Regions from separate parts of the Undibacter mobilis genome, predicted to be linked through region 2. Evidence: predicted binding sites of a transcription regulator. Region 2 holds the regulator's gene; the other holds the start of a gene.
What was found. Region 2 encodes PhoB, which activates phosphate uptake and scavenging genes when phosphate is short. Its sites were predicted from a motif close to TGTCATNNANCTGTCAT; they were not measured.
Positions count from the first base shown of each region.

Region 1 (7,497 bases), 900 kb from region 2:
GCGAGCGCCGTGCCCCAGATCGCGATCTGGATCGTCACCACCATGTCGATAAGGTAGCTTTCCCAATGGTGGAAATTCGGCGTCAGGAAGGCCTTGCCGAACTCGGCCATGTTGCGCCAGTCGGTCACCAGGGACGAGGCGCGGAACATCTCAGCCGGCGACCAGCTCCACACCAGCAAGCCGAATATGATGACCCAGATCGCCCAGCTCTTCAGGCGGTGCGACCATGTGTGCCGAGGCACGACGATCTCCGGCGCGAGTTTGCCGGTCATATGAGCGGTGGCGTCGGTCATGGCGTCCACGGGCTGGCGTTAGACAGGAAAAGGGCGCCGAACCAATCGTGGTCCGGCGCCCGGATGGTAGGTTAGTTCATCGGCGTCGATGTCATGGACGTCGCGAGTTCGGCGATGATCTTCTTCAGCTTGGCCTGATCGCCGGCCTTGTCGGCTTCCTGGAATTCGGCGACCTTCTTGCGGAAGGGGCTGGCATTGGCCTTGTCGGCCGCAGCCTGCCAGGTCTTGACCTCAGCTTCGAGCGACTTGATCTGAGTCGCCTTGTCTTCGGCCGACAGCTTGGCGTCGCCCTTGATCTTCATGATCGTCTTGTTGTTTTCCAGAATACGGATCGGAAGCAACTGATCGTCAGCCGACGGGCTGAACGGCGCCCATTGCAGGCCCGCAAGGATCTTCTTCGCGGCGGCGATCTCATCCGGCGTGCCGATACGGCCATAGCTCAGGATCCAGGTGTAGAGCTTGGTCTTGTCTTCGGTCGACATATCCTTGCGCCAGACGATCGGGTCGCTCGGGATCAGCGGCGAGGTCCAGATCACGCGGATGTTCTTGGCGGCGTCCGGCGCGGTCTTTTCGAGCCGGCGCAGGTTTTCGCTGTTGTTGGTGCCGACGTCGATCTGCTTGTTGGCCACCGCCATCGCGTTCGCCTCATGCGAGGCGTTGCGGACGGTCTTGAAGCAGTCCTTCGGCTCGATGTTCTTGGCGGCGAAGATGTACGAGGTCGGCACCAGGAAACCTGACGTCGAGTTCGGGTCGCCAATGCCGAAGGTGACGGTCTTATCGCACTTGAGCACGTCCTCGAGGGTCTTGATTGGCGAATCCTTCTGCACGATCAGATGCGACCAGTAGCCAGGATTGCCATCGGAATCGACCGACTGCACGAAGATCTGACCGTCGGCACGGTTGACGGCTTCCATCGCCGACTTGTTGCCGTACCAGGCGATCTGCACTTTCTTGAAGCGCATCGCTTCGATCACGCCGGCATAGTCGGAGGCATAGAAGCCGTTGACCTTGAAACCGGTGCCCTTCGCCATATCGGCGAGGAAGGGTTCCCAGATGGTCTTCAGGTTGCTGCTCGCTTCGGTCGCGATGATGCCGAAGTTGATTTCCTTGGTCTGGGCCTGAACCGCGGTCGCCGAAAGGCTGGCGGCGATCGCCAGAGCGGTACCAAGCATGGCTAGCTTGCGCATGATGCTTCTCCTGTTGCAGTCGTTTCTTGTCAATCGGGTCGAGCGATTCCCGCACTCAGGCGGTCAGGCGCCCGGCTTTCGCGTGCGGCCTCGTCATAGCCACAGTGGATGCAGGCGGCATGACAACCGTCGGCGGATCGGACCAATGGCCGTTGCCGTTCACAGCAGCCTGCGGATCCGACCAGTGCAGGCCGCCATCCGGTTCCGGTACGGCCCCGAAGTTCGGCAGGAACAGCTCTTCGGATTCGGCGCCGTAGATGTTGTTGAGAAAGGCCGGCGTCAGCGCGCTCGAAGGGCCGTCATAGGCAACCTTGCCGTCCTTGAGCGCAATGGTGCGCGGGCAGTATTTCATCGCGTATTCGACCTGATGAAGCGACACCAGCACGGTGAGGCCGTCCTGACGGTTCATGTCGGCGACCAGATCCATGACGCGGCGCGACGAGGCCGGATCGAGCGAGGCGATCGGTTCGTCGGCGATCAGCAGTTCGGCGCCCTGCACCAGCGAGCGTGCAATGGCGGCGCGTTGCTGCTGCCCGCCGGACAGATCGTTGGCGCGCCGCAGCGCATGTTCGGCAATGCCGACGCGCGCCAGGGCCTGCATGGCCACGCGCTTGTCGTCATCGCTGAAACGGCCAAGCGTACCGCGCGCCGTCGGCAGGCGACCGAGCAGGCCGAAGCAGACATTGGTGAGCAGCGACAGCCGCGGCACCAGGTTGAACTGCTGGAATATCACGCCGATGCGGGCACGCAGCGTGCGGCTGCAGCTGATGCGACCGCCGCGCTGGATTGCCTGGCCGAGTACGGTGATCTGACCGCTGGCCTTGCCGTCGCGCGCTCCGTCGATCGGGATCAGACCCGCCAGCGAGCGGATCAAAGTCGACTTGCCGGAACCCGAGGCGCCGATCAACGCCACCATCTCGCCGCGCTTGAGCGAAATGGACACGTCGTTCAACACGGGCTTGCCGCGCTGATAGGATTTGGAAATACCGATAGCGTCGATGACAGCTTCCGTTGTCACGCCGCGCCCTCCTGACCTCGTTGTCACAATCGCTAACAACGGCATGTGACAGTCGGATGAATGCGGCCGGGGTTTCTTCCGATGCGCACATGAGGGGGCCGGAGTCGCGGCAAAGACAAGGCGCCGTCATCGCTCGAGCAACAAGCGATCCAGTTAGCGCAACGTCTTCAATGGATTACTGGATGCCTCCGCTGTCGCGGGGCATGACCAGTCAACCTCAGGTGATGCCACCCAGTGCCACTTCATTGAGCACGACGAAGGGCGCACCGGCGGTCGCCTGCCTTGAAATGACCAGGCGATCAACGTTCAGGGCCGCCGCATCCGGCAATTGGTCGAACTGCCGGCCCAGGAAATTGTAGGCAGCCATCCGCTTCTGCACAGGCAGCGCGCCGGTCAGAGTCATGTGAAAGCGGAAATCCTCGAACACGTAAGGATAGCCCCAGCGATAGAGGTGCTCGATGTGGCGTTCGGTGAGGCCCGGCTTCAGCCGCTTCGCCAGTTCCTGCTCCGTCGGCAGAGCACGAAAATCATCGAAGGCACTAACGCAGGCATCGGCGAGGCGGTGGAGCGGCGCACAGGGTTCGGCCGGCACCAGCGCAATGAAGGAGCCGAGCTCCCGGACCACCAGCGTGCCGGCATGAACCGGCGCCTGCTCATTCGCAAAGGTCAGGAATGACACCGTCAGGTCGCGCTCAGTGGCACCGTCCTTGAGCCGCATCGGCGGCTTCATCGTCGCGTGAAAACCGTAGACCCGCGGCTCCCGTGTCAGGGCCGGCCACTTGGCCGCGTCAACACCATCCGGATAAGGCACGTCATTGCCTGTAAAGGCGTCGTAGCCGAGCACCGACGCACCAAAGCGATAGAGGGCGCTTGCAGCGGCCGGCACATAATAGATGGCATAGCGCGCCGACATGGTCCGGCCCCCGGCCTCAGTGCAGACGGCCGGAGTCGGCAAGATGGACGAAACGGCCATTCGCCATCGTCGCCACCGCCTTTGGCCGCGACGGATCGGCGGCATCAACGAGAACGAGATCGGCGCGCTTACCGGCCGCGATGGTGCCGCGATCGGCGAGCCCCGCTGCGCGGGCCGGATGCTCCGACACATAGGCCCAGGCCTGATGCAGCGGAAGCACCTTGTCCTGCTCCAGGCGGAATGCGGCGAGCAGCAGCGCCGGATAGTAATAGTCCGACGCCAGCACGGTGCAGAGACCGCGCGCGATCATATCTGCGGCGGCGACCCAGCCGATATGACTGCCACCGCGTACGACATTGGGCGCGCCCATGACGACATGATCGCCAGCCCTGGTCGCATCTTCGGCGGTTTCGACATTCACCGGAAATTCGGCAACCCGGCAATTGAGGGCGCGGAACCATTGCCGTTGCTGCGGCGACATGTCGTCATGCGATAGCATCGCGACAGCGCCGGCATTCGCGGCTTTGGCGAGACGTTCGATTGAGCCCGGTACTTCGGCCGCGCGACCGCGCAGACGTTCAACCAGCGTGTTGAAATCATCGACGGTAAGACCGGCACGGGCCGCCATCTCGGAAATTTTTCGTGTGCGCGGCGGCGAATCGGCGCTCGGCATGTGATCGTTAAAGCCAAGCATGCCGACGCGGCGCGCGCCGAGCCAGTCGGTCACTTCCTTTTCGGCGTCGAGGTTGAAAGTCTCGTAGCGCAGATGGCAATGCGTGTCCGCGCCGAGCGCGGGCCGCAGAGCTTCGATGGCGCCGAGCACGGCGCGCGCATTCTCGGCGCCGCGCAGGCCCGGCTCCCACGACCAGGTGAGGCCGTGAAACATGGTGGTGATGCCGTTGGCGACCGCCTGACGGTCACTGTCCTGCAAGGCGATATCGATGGGGAAGCCGACGCCAGGCCGCGGCATCAACTGCCGCTCGAAGGCATCACCATGGATATCGACAATGCCAGGCAGCACATAAAGCCCGCGCGCATCGAAGCTGCGGCCATTGCCGCCACCGGCGCCGAGCGCTGCAATGGCGCCATCCTTGTCGTCGATCTGGATATCGGCCTCGACAAAGTCGCCACCGGCCAGAACCTGTCCGCCCTGAATACGCATGAGTGTCCTTAGCCCGCTGCCTGCCGCGCTGGCAGCGCCGCGCCTTCATACTTGTCGAGAAACGCTTCGGCGCTGAGTGCACGGAAATCCGCGAGCGCTTGGCCGACCTGTTCATGCGGCCAGTCCCACCACGCGAGTTTGACCATGCGTTCGGCGACGGTGGCCGAAAAACGCGGCCGCAGCACCCGCGCCGGATTGCCGACGGCGATCATGTAAGGCGGAACATCCTTGGTCACGACCGCGCCGGCGCCAACCACCGCGCCGGTGCCGATGGAGCGGCCCGGCAAGACAATAACGCCATGGCCGATCCAGACGTCATGGCCGATGGTGACGTGGAACGAGCGCCGCCAGTCGAAGAACTCGGCCTCATCGGCCGCGCCATCGAAATAGGCGCTGGCGCGGTAGGTAAAGTGCGACTGCGTGGCGCGATGCATCGGATGATTGCCGGGATTGATCCGGGTCATCGCCGCGATCGAGGTAAACTTGCCGATGGTCGCATAGGCAATATCGCTGTCGTTGACGACATAAGAGTAATCGCCGAGCTCGACTTCGAGGAGCTTGGTGCGGGGGCCGACCTCGGTATAGGTGCCGAGCGTCGAACGCTTCACCTCGGCGGTCGGATCGACGACGGGTGTGGTGGAGAGTTGGCTTGCCATAGTGCTTTAAAACGCCCGATTAGTGACACTTACGTGACGCGCAATGCATCACTCAACTTTCCACGATGAGCGCCACACGGTCGGCGGAGAAACGCGCCCGCGCCAGCATGATCGGGACGTCCTCATCGGTAACATTGAGGCCCTCGGCTATGAGAATGGGCCGATGTACCGACAGCCGCAGCCGGCCGGCATCCACGGCATCGGTGAAACCGGCGCTGATGCGCGTCCATTTGCGCCGGTAGCTCTTGACGCCGAAATGCTCGAGCGTGCGCGTGATTGAACGGGCGCGGCGGAACACTTTGGCGGCGTCACCGAAACGGTCCGCCGGCAGCCACGAGGTTGATACCGAAATCGGCACCCGGTCGGCGGCGCGCAGAATTTCCAGCCGCACCACCTCGTCGCCCGGCTTGATGCCGAGATCGCGGGCAATGTCCTCGCTCGCCGCTTCGTGGCGATGCCCCTGAAGCCGGCCTTCCGCTTCGTGACCGGCGGCGGCCACGATTTCGGAAAACTTCATGCGCTGGCTGATGGGATAATTGAGCTTGTCGGTTTTGACGAATGTTCCGCTGCCGCGCTCGGTGCGCACCAGCCCGCGCGTCGCCAGTTCCGCCATGGCACGGCGCACGGTGTGCCGATTGACGCCGTAACGCGCGGCGACTTCGCTTTCCGCCGGCAGTTTCGAACCGTTGTCGTGCTTGCCGACCAGAATCGCCTGCTCGAAATCGTCGGCAATGCAGCGCCACAGCATGACGCCGCGGGCGAGCAGATCGTCGCGGTCCGAAGACCCTCTGGAAACACCCCGGGGTGTGCGAGTGAGCATGGCGGCCCTGTCATCACAGCGTCACGGCTGCGCATTTATAACTTGTCTACTCGGCTAGACAAGTTATAAATGCGACTTGTCTAGCCCACTAGACAACTTCGGAACCCCGGCCAGCCGAGATATCGCGGATGATTCCCGACACCGACCCCGATTCAGGCAACGCATTGCCCGATCTCGCGAAACGGCGGGAAGCCCTCGCCGTTCTGGCGCGCGCTGATTCGAAAGATATTGCCCGCGGCTTGCATCAGATTCATGACCGAGTGTCATATTCCGAGCCGCGCGCCCCCGAGATCGGCCTCGTCATGCTCCGCGGCCGTATCGGTTCGCGCGGCGCGCCTTTCAATGCCGGCGAAGCCACCGTAACGCGCGCCGCCGTGCAGCTTGCCTCCGGCGAAACCGGTTTCGGTTACGTGTTCGGCCGCGACCGGGAGAAGGCACGGCTGGTCGCGCTGTGCGACGCGCTCTGGCAAGTCGAAGACCGGCGCGAGGCCGTCGAAACTCAGATACTCGCGCCCCTGCGACAGAAGCAGAAAGAACAGCAAGACCTCGCTCGCGCCCGCACGGCGGCGACCCGAGTCGACTTCTTCACGCTGGTACGCGGGGAGGATTGAGATGCTCGACATCACCGCCAATACACCCGAGTTCGATCCGGCCTACGCCAGCCAGGCTGCGTTCCGTGCGCTGATGGAATGCACGGCGCGGCCGGGCGACATCCGAAAGCTCAAGGGCGTCGATGCGCCTGCACCCTTCGCACCCGCTACCGCCGCGCTGATCAAGAGCCTTGCCGATTACGAAACCCCGCTGTGGCTCGATGCCAAATTTGCGGTCGACAGAAACATTACCGACTGGATTCGCTTCCACACCGGCGCGCCGATCGTGCGCGAACCGGGCGATGCAGCTTTCGCCTTGATTGCAGATGCCGATGCGGCGCCGTCGTTCGCGCAATTTGCTCAAGGCACGGCCGAATATCCCGATCGCTCGACCACGCTCATTATGCAGATCACGCGCTTCAGTGGCGGCGGCTTCACGTTGCGCGGCCCCGGCATCAAGACGACGCGCGACTTCGCTGCGTCGCCTCTGCCCGCCGGCTTTGCCGCCCGCATGAAGGAGAACCGCGCGCTGTTTCCGCGCGGCATCGATCTGGTGCTGGTGGCCGGCACCGACATCGCGGCCCTGCCGCGCTCGGTCACGGTGGGGGAGCGCTGAGCCATGTATGTCGCAGTCAAAGGCGGCGAACGCGCCATCGACAATGCCCACAAGCTCCTCGCCGATGCGCGGCGCGGCGACCCCAATGTCCCGGAACTGTCGCTCGATCAGATCGACAACCAGCTTGCTCTGGCAGTCGACCGCGTGATGAGCGAGGGCTCGCTCTACGACCGCGAACTGGCCGCGCTCGCCATCAAGCAGGCGCGCGGCGACCTGATCGAGGCCATCTTCCTGCTGCGTGC
Region 1 covers NZ_QRGO01000001.1:1,442,701-1,450,197, reverse strand. Annotated here, with positions in the region: gene phnE (phosphonate ABC transporter, permease protein PhnE) at 1-293, opposite strand, end outside; gene phnD (phosphonate ABC transporter substrate-binding protein) at 365-1,480, opposite strand; gene phnC (phosphonate ABC transporter ATP-binding protein) at 1,536-2,498, opposite strand; gene DXH78_RS06855 (DUF1045 domain-containing protein) at 2,716-3,411, opposite strand; gene DXH78_RS06850 (alpha-D-ribose 1-methylphosphonate 5-triphosphate diphosphatase) at 3,428-4,573, opposite strand; gene DXH78_RS06845 (LbetaH domain-containing protein) at 4,582-5,229, opposite strand; gene phnF (phosphonate metabolism transcriptional regulator PhnF) at 5,282-6,049, opposite strand; gene phnG (phosphonate C-P lyase system protein PhnG) at 6,178-6,660, shown strand; gene phnH (phosphonate C-P lyase system protein PhnH) at 6,662-7,255, shown strand; gene DXH78_RS06825 (carbon-phosphorus lyase complex subunit) at 7,259-7,497, shown strand, end outside.
Region 1: a site for PhoB is predicted at 2,544-2,560, ahead of phnC (phosphonate ABC transporter ATP-binding protein). Genes of this name have one in related genera too.

Region 2 (7,497 bases):
CGGTGCTCGGATTCATTGAGACGCTGCAGGGGCCTGCCAAGAACGATGCCGTCGCGCGCGAAAAATTCCTCGCCATCATGCAGCAGCAGGCCTCGCGCATGGCGCGGCTGATCGACGATCTGTTGTCGCTGTCGCGCATCGAACTCAACGCACATATGGCACCGAGTACACCGGTTGAACTGGCGTCGTTGGTGCGGCAGGTGGCCGACGGGTTGCAGACGCTGGCGCGCGACCGGCAAGTCGAAATCCGTCTGGTGATGCCGCCCGAGTCGCTGGCCGTGCTCGGCGACCGCGACGAACTGATCCGTGCCCTGGAAAATCTGGTCGAGAACGCGCTCAAATACGGCGCGGCCGGCAAGCGCGTCGACATCACCCTGTCGCGGGGGCACACCCGGGCCGGCATCCCGGAGGCGCGCATCGCGGTGCGCGACTTCGGCCCGGGTATCGCGCCCGAACATCTGCCGCGGCTCACCGAGCGCTTCTACCGCGTCGATGTCGCCGACAGCCGCTCGCAGGGCGGCACCGGTCTGGGTCTTGCGCTGGTCAAGCACATCCTCAACCGGCACGGCGGCCGCGTCGCGGTGGAGAGCGTTCTGGGTCAGGGAGCGACCTTCACAATGCACCTGCCTCTGCGCACAGGCGAAATCCCCGCCGGTCAATAATCTTATTATATTTCAATATCTTACGTTGTCATGTGATTGTCATCGAAGCTTTATAAAACGATGACACGCCAACTCTATGGCTGACCACGGGCTTCGGAAACGACTTGAGCCAACGCAAGAAAAACTCCCGAACCGAAGCCCATTCGGGGTGCGTTAAACAACAGCGGCCGCCCATCTGCAGGACTCAAGCACTGACCGTGCCGACCCTGCGGGTTCGTACGTCAAAGGCCGCAAACATGGAGAGATTCCTTGAAACACTGGACCGTACTGGCAGCCGCCGGCCTTCTCGCCGCCGCCGTGTCGCTTCCGGCCAATGCCGCCGACATCTCGGGTGCCGGCGCCACGTTCCCTTATCCGATCTACGCCAAGTGGGCGGACGCCTATAAGAAAGAAACCGGCATCGGTCTGAACTATCAGTCGATCGGTTCGGGTGGCGGCATCAAGCAGATCAAAGCCAAGACCGTGATCTTCGGCGCGTCGGATGCGCCGCTCACCGGCAAGGACCTTGACGAAACCGGCCTTGTTCAGTTCCCGATGGTCATGGGCGGCATCGTGCCGGTCGTGAACCTTGAAGGCATCAAGCCGGGTGAGCTCGTGCTCGACGGCCCGACGCTGGCCAAGATCTTCCTGGGCGAAATCAAGACCTGGAACGATCCGGCCATCGCCAAGCTCAATGCCAAGGTGAAGCTGCCCGATCAGGCCATCGCCGTTGTGCACCGCTCGGACGGTTCGGGCACCACGTTCAACTTCGCCTACTACCTCGCTGAAGTCAGCGCGGACTGGAAGTCGAAGGTTGGCGTGAACACCGCGCTGCAGTGGCCTGTCGGCATCGGCGCCAAGGGTAACGAAGGCGTTGCTAACAACGTCGGCAACACCAAGGGCTCGGTCGGCTACGTCGAGTACGCGTACGCGCTGCAGAACAAGCTGACCCATACCAACATGATCAACAAGAACGGCAAGAACGTCGGCCCGACCTCGGAAGCCTTCCAGGCCGCTGCCGCCAATGCCGACTGGAAGTCGCAGCCCGGCTATGGCGTCATTCTCGCCAACCAGCCTGGCGACCAGTCGTGGCCGATGACCGCCGCGACCTGGATCCTGATGTACAAGAAGCCGGTCGACCCGGCCGCCACCGCCTCAGCCCTCAAGTTCTTCGACTGGGCTTACACCAAGGGCGACAAGATGGCCGAGGAACTGCACTACGTTCCGATGCCGGCGAAGGTCGTAAAGGACGTCGAAGGCTACTGGGCGAAGGAAGTGATCGACGCCAACGGTAAGCCGATCTACTCGATGACCAACTAAGCGTATCGCTTCGAAAGGGGCGCCGTTCTGGCGCCCCTTTCTCCTTCACGTTATTGTCTGGCGGTCATCATAAGGTGGCGGCCGGTGTCGGTCTGGCGGTTGTTGAACAGCGTCAGGCATTTGTGTGGCCGCCCGCAGCAAACATCGGCTTCGGAGCGTGTCTGATGAAGAAGACCTTGGGGAGACGGCCTGTGGCGGATGTGGCGTTGCAAAGTGGAAGCCTCTCGGTTGCTGAAGCATCCGATCGCAGCAAGGTTCTTCAAAAACTACGCATAGGCGATATCGGTTTTCGCCTGCTGACGCGCGGGGCAGCCATCACGGTTCTGTTGATCCTCGGTGGCATCATCGTTTCGCTGGTCTGGGGCTCATGGGAAGCCATGGGCAAATTCGGCTTCGCCTTCCTGATTACCGAAAGCTGGAATCCGGTCACCGAACAGTTCGGCGCCATCTCGCCCATCTACGGTACGATCGTCACATCGATCATCGCCATGGTGATCGCCGTTCCGATCGGTCTGTTTATCGCGCTGTTCCTCACCGAACTGTGCCCGATGTTCCTGCGTCGCCCGATCGGCATCGCCATCGAACTGCTCGCGGGCATCCCCTCGATCATCTACGGCATTTGGGGCCTGTTCGTCTTCGCCCCGTTCCTGCAGCAATACGTCCAGCCGCTGCTGATCAATACGCTCGGCAATGTGCCTGGCATTGGCGGCCTGTTCGCCGGCCCGCCTTACGGCATCGGCATTCTTACCGCCGGCCTCATCCTCGCGATCATGGTGTTGCCTTTCATCACCTCGATCTCGCGTGACGTATTCTCGGCCGTGCCGCCGGTGCTGAAAGAGGCGGCCTACGGTCTCGGCTGCACCACCTGGGAAGTGTCGCGCTACGTCGTGCTGCCGTTCACCCGCGTTGGCGTCATCGGCGGCGTGATGCTGGGCCTCGGCCGCGCGCTCGGCGAGACGATGGCAGTCACGTTCGTGATCGGCAACGCCCACCGCATATCGGCCTCGATCCTTGCACCCGGAACGACGATATCGGCGACCATCGCCAACGAGTTCACCGAGGCCGTCGAGTCGGTTTACACGTCCTCGCTCATCTTGCTTGGCCTCATCCTGTTCGTGATCACGTTCATCGTGCTTGCGTTCGCCCGCATCATGCTGATGCGCCTCAACGCCCGCGTGGGAGCCTGATCATGGCATTGATCTCTGGCGCGCAAAGCCCGCTCTACGCCCAGCGTCGGCGCAAGAATGGCATCACAATGGCCCTTGCCTACGTCGCAACGGCCTTCGGCCTGACCTGGCTGGTCCTCATTCTCGCCGTGCTGCTGTGGGAAGGTTTCAGCGGTCTGTCGCTGCGCGTCTTTACTGAAATGACCCCGCCGCCTGGTTCGGCCGGCGGCCTGCTCAATCCGATCCTCGGCAGCGTGGTCATGACCGGGCTGGCGGTGTTGATCGGCACGCCGCTCGGCATCCTCGCCGGCACCTACATGGCGGAGTACGGCCGTTACGACAAATTGTCCTCCGTGGTTCGTTTCATCAACGACATCCTGCTCAGTGCGCCGTCGATCGTGATCGGCCTGTTCGTTTACGAGATCATGGTAGCTCAGATGGGCCACTTCTCGGGCTGGGCCGGCGCCGTCGCGCTCGGCGTGATCGTGGTGCCGGTCGTGGTGCGTACCACCGAAGACATGCTCATCCTGGTGCCGGATACGCTACGCGAAGCTGCGGCTTCGATCGGGCTGCCGCGCTCGCTGATGATCAGACGTGTCGCTTACCGCGCCGCCCGCGCCGGCATGATCACCGGCGTGCTGCTCGCGGTGGCGCGTATCTCCGGCGAAACCGCACCGCTGTTGTTTACCGCGCTGAACAACCAGTTCTGGAGCACCGACATGAATGCTCCGATGTCCAGTTTGCCGGTTGTCATCTTCCAATTCGCATTGAGCCCCTACAAGGACTGGCAGGAGCTCGCCTGGACCGGCGCGCTTATCATCACGCTGTCGGTTCTGACCTTGAGCATCGTCGCCCGCGCCCTCGCTTCGCAGAGTAAATCGTCATGACCATGGCCACTTTTACCGTCCCGACCGTCACCAACACCGTGAACCCGGCCGAAGGCCTGGTCGACAAGGTCACCGTGAAGAATCTCGATTTCTTCTACGGCGATCACCGCGCCCTGAAGAACATCAATGTCTCGCTGTACGAGGGCAAGGTCACCGCCTTCATCGGTCCGTCGGGCTGCGGCAAGTCGACCTTGCTGCGCATCCTCAACCGCATGTACGACCTTTATCCGAACCAGCGCGCGACCGGCACCGTGCGCCTCGACAACGACGATATCCTGGCGCCGTCGCAGGACCTCAATTTGCTGCGCGCCAAGGTCGGCATGGTGTTCCAGAAGCCGACGCCGTTCCCGATGACAATCTATGAGAACATCGCCTTCGGCATCAGACTCTACGAGAAGCTGCCGAAGTCCGAACTCGACGGTCGCGTGCAGCACGCGCTGGAGCGCGCCGCGTTGTGGAACGAGGTCAAGGACAAGCTGGGCGCCAACGGCCAGTCGCTGTCGGGTGGCCAGCAGCAGCGCCTGTGCATCGCCCGCACTGTCGCCGTGCGGCCCGAGGTTATCCTGTTCGACGAGCCGTGCTCGGCGCTCGACCCGATCTCGACTGCCAAGATCGAAGAGCTGATCGACGAGCTCAAGGAAGACTACACCATCGCCATCGTCACCCATAACATGCAGCAGGCGGCGCGCGTCTCCGACTTCACTGCCTTCATGTATCTCGGCGAACTCGTCGAATACGGCGAGACGACCAAGATCTTCACCGCGCCGAACGACCGCCGCACCCAGGATTACATCACCGGCCGCTTCGGCTAGGCCGGCGCCGGCAAGGATTGAAGGATCAGGATTATGAACGAACAGCACACCGCCAAGGCTTTCGACGTCGACCTGCAGGAACTGTCGCGGATGGTCGCCGAGATGGGCGGCCTGGCAGAGAAGCAGGTTGCCGATGCCGTTGACGCGTTGGCCAAGCGCGATACCACCATGGCGCAGCGGGTCACCGCTTCCGACAACGCCATCGACGTCCTCCAGCATGAAATCGAGGAAAAGTCGGTGCTCACCATTGCCCGCCGCCAGCCGATGGCGGTGGACCTCCGCGAAATCGTGGGCGCGCTGCGGCTTGCCAACGATCTTGAGCGCGTCGGCGACCTGGCCAAGAACATTGCCAAACGCGTCATTGCGCTCAACGCCGAGTTCCCGCCGCCGAAGCTGATCCGCGGCGTCGAACACATGACCGATCTCGTGCTCGGCCAGCTCAAGGCGGTGCTCGATGCCTACGCCCGGCGCGACGATGCCAAGGCGATGGCGGTGTGGCGCGGCGATGAGGAAATCGACGCGGTCTGCACCTCGGTGTTCCGCGAGCTGCTCACCTATATGATGGAAGATCCGCGCAACATCACCTTCTGTATTCACCTGATGTTCTGCGCCAAGAACATCGAGCGCATGGGCGACCATGCCACCAACATCGCGGAAACCGTCCACTACATCGTGGATGGCGCACCGATCACCGAACGCCGGCCGAAGGGCGAGACCGAGATCTCCGCGCTGACCGGCACCAACGCCTGACGAGCCACCGAAGCATGAGCGCGCGAATCCTGATCGTCGAAGACGAGGAGCCTCTCACGATGCTCCTCGTCTACAATCTCGAGAAGGAAGGCTACGAGGTCGAGACCGCGGCCCGCGGCGACGACGCCGACACCAAGCTGAAAGAGCGTGTGCCGGATCTCGTGGTGCTCGACTGGATGCTGCCGGGGCTGTCGGGCATCGAATTGTGCCGCCGGCTGCGGGCGCGGCCAGAGACGCAGAATCTGCCGATCATCATGCTGACCGCGCGCGGCGAGGAGAGCGAGAAGATCCGCGGCCTCGCCACCGGCGCCGACGACTACATGGTCAAGCCGTTCTCGGTGCCGGAATTGCTTGCCCGCGTGCGCGCGCTGCTGCGTCGGGCCCATCCGGATCGCGTTGCCACCGTGCTCAACATCGGCGACATCGAACTCGACCGGGACAAAAAACGCGTGTCGCGCAGCGGCAAGCCGATCGATCTCGGCCCGACCGAATATCGTCTGCTCGAATTCCTGATGGAACGGCCCGGCCGTGTGTTCTCACGCGAGCAATTGCTCGACGGTGTCTGGGGCTCCGACATCTATATCGATGAGCGGACCGTGGACGTTCACGTCGGCCGCCTGCGCAAGGCCATCAACCGTGGCCAGCAAGCCGACCCGATCCGCACTGTGCGCGGTGCCGGCTATGCGCTCGACGACCGCTTCGGTCGGGCCGCCGGCTAACTGCGCAGCGCCGCGCGCCGGAGCCTAGGCGTCCAACAAAAAAGGCCGAAGCTTTGCCCCGGCCTTCGTCATCCCATTGATGTCAGTGTCTCAGCCCCTGAACGCCGGCTTCTGGCGGCGGCGATCGTTTGCCGGCTGGTAGGCGACGCGGCAGTGGAAGCTGCAATAGGGCTGGTCCTCAGCAGCTTCGCCGCCGCAGAAGAAGAAATCCGGGCCCGACGGATCGCCCACCGGCCAGCGGCAGGTTTTTTCGTTGAGCTGCAGCAGCGTCTTGCGCTGCTCGAGCGGGATTTCCAGCAGTTCGGGTTCGGGTTCGACCTCGTAGTCATAGGCCAGCGCGGTATTGCCGCGCACCTGAGGCCGCTGCACCCGGATCATGTGGCCGGAGGAACGGGCCTTGCGCGGGCGCGGCGCGCTCGAAGTGGGGCTTTTGGCACGACCCGACAGGCCGAGCCGGTGTACCTTGCCGATCACGGCATTGCGGGTGATGCCGCCGAGCTCGGCGGCAATCTGGCTGGCCGACAGACCGTCGGACCAGAGCTTTTTCAGCAGTTCGACCCGCTCATCGGTCCAGCTCATGGGGTATTTCCCTCGGCGATCCAGGCGTTTGGACAGAATCCACCCCCGTCGTCCGGCGCGGCTTTTCCGCACCTGAACGTGTACGCTTCAGGGATGAACCAGATTTAGGCGGCGGCACGCGATATGTCGTATCGCCTGACCAAAAAACTACACTATGGGTTGACTCGGCCGCAAGCATTTGCAATCGGCTAAAACTCTCCTCCCACAGGTTTTCCTTTAGAATCCGCGACTGCGGTGATTTTGAGTCGCGAATCGGCCGAGGTGGTTCGGTTGACTTGGCCCCGGCCTCCAATAAAATGCCGTCCAAGTGCCGCCCGGCGAGGCGGCACGTTTCGTTTTGGGCGCTGCCAGCCGGGAAAACGCTTAGCCCAGGTCCGGTTCCGTAGCCGGCCGTGGGCTAGTCATCGGCGAATGGTATTGAACGTCCTCGGGTTCTGCCCCGGGGCTCGTTGCCGTTTTCCGAACTGGCGCCGCCGGGCGTTCCGATTGTCGTTTCGTGGAAAGAGACTGGCCGTGAGCTCGCATCTGTTGCCGACCTATGCCCGTGTGGACCTCGCTTTCGAGCGGGGCGATGGTGTCTGGCTAACCGCGACCAACGGCAAGCGCTATCTGGACTTCACCTC
Region 2 covers NZ_QRGO01000001.1:542,308-549,804, reverse strand. Annotated here, with positions in the region: gene DXH78_RS02570 (ATP-binding protein) at 1-662, shown strand, start outside; gene pstS (phosphate ABC transporter substrate-binding protein PstS) at 912-1,961, shown strand; gene pstC (phosphate ABC transporter permease subunit PstC) at 2,126-3,148, shown strand; gene pstA (phosphate ABC transporter permease PstA) at 3,151-4,014, shown strand; gene pstB (phosphate ABC transporter ATP-binding protein PstB) at 4,011-4,826, shown strand; gene phoU (phosphate signaling complex protein PhoU) at 4,860-5,576, shown strand; gene phoB (phosphate regulon transcriptional regulator PhoB) at 5,591-6,295, shown strand; gene DXH78_RS02535 (GcrA family cell cycle regulator) at 6,386-6,874, opposite strand; gene DXH78_RS02530 (aspartate aminotransferase family protein) at 7,382-7,497, shown strand, end outside.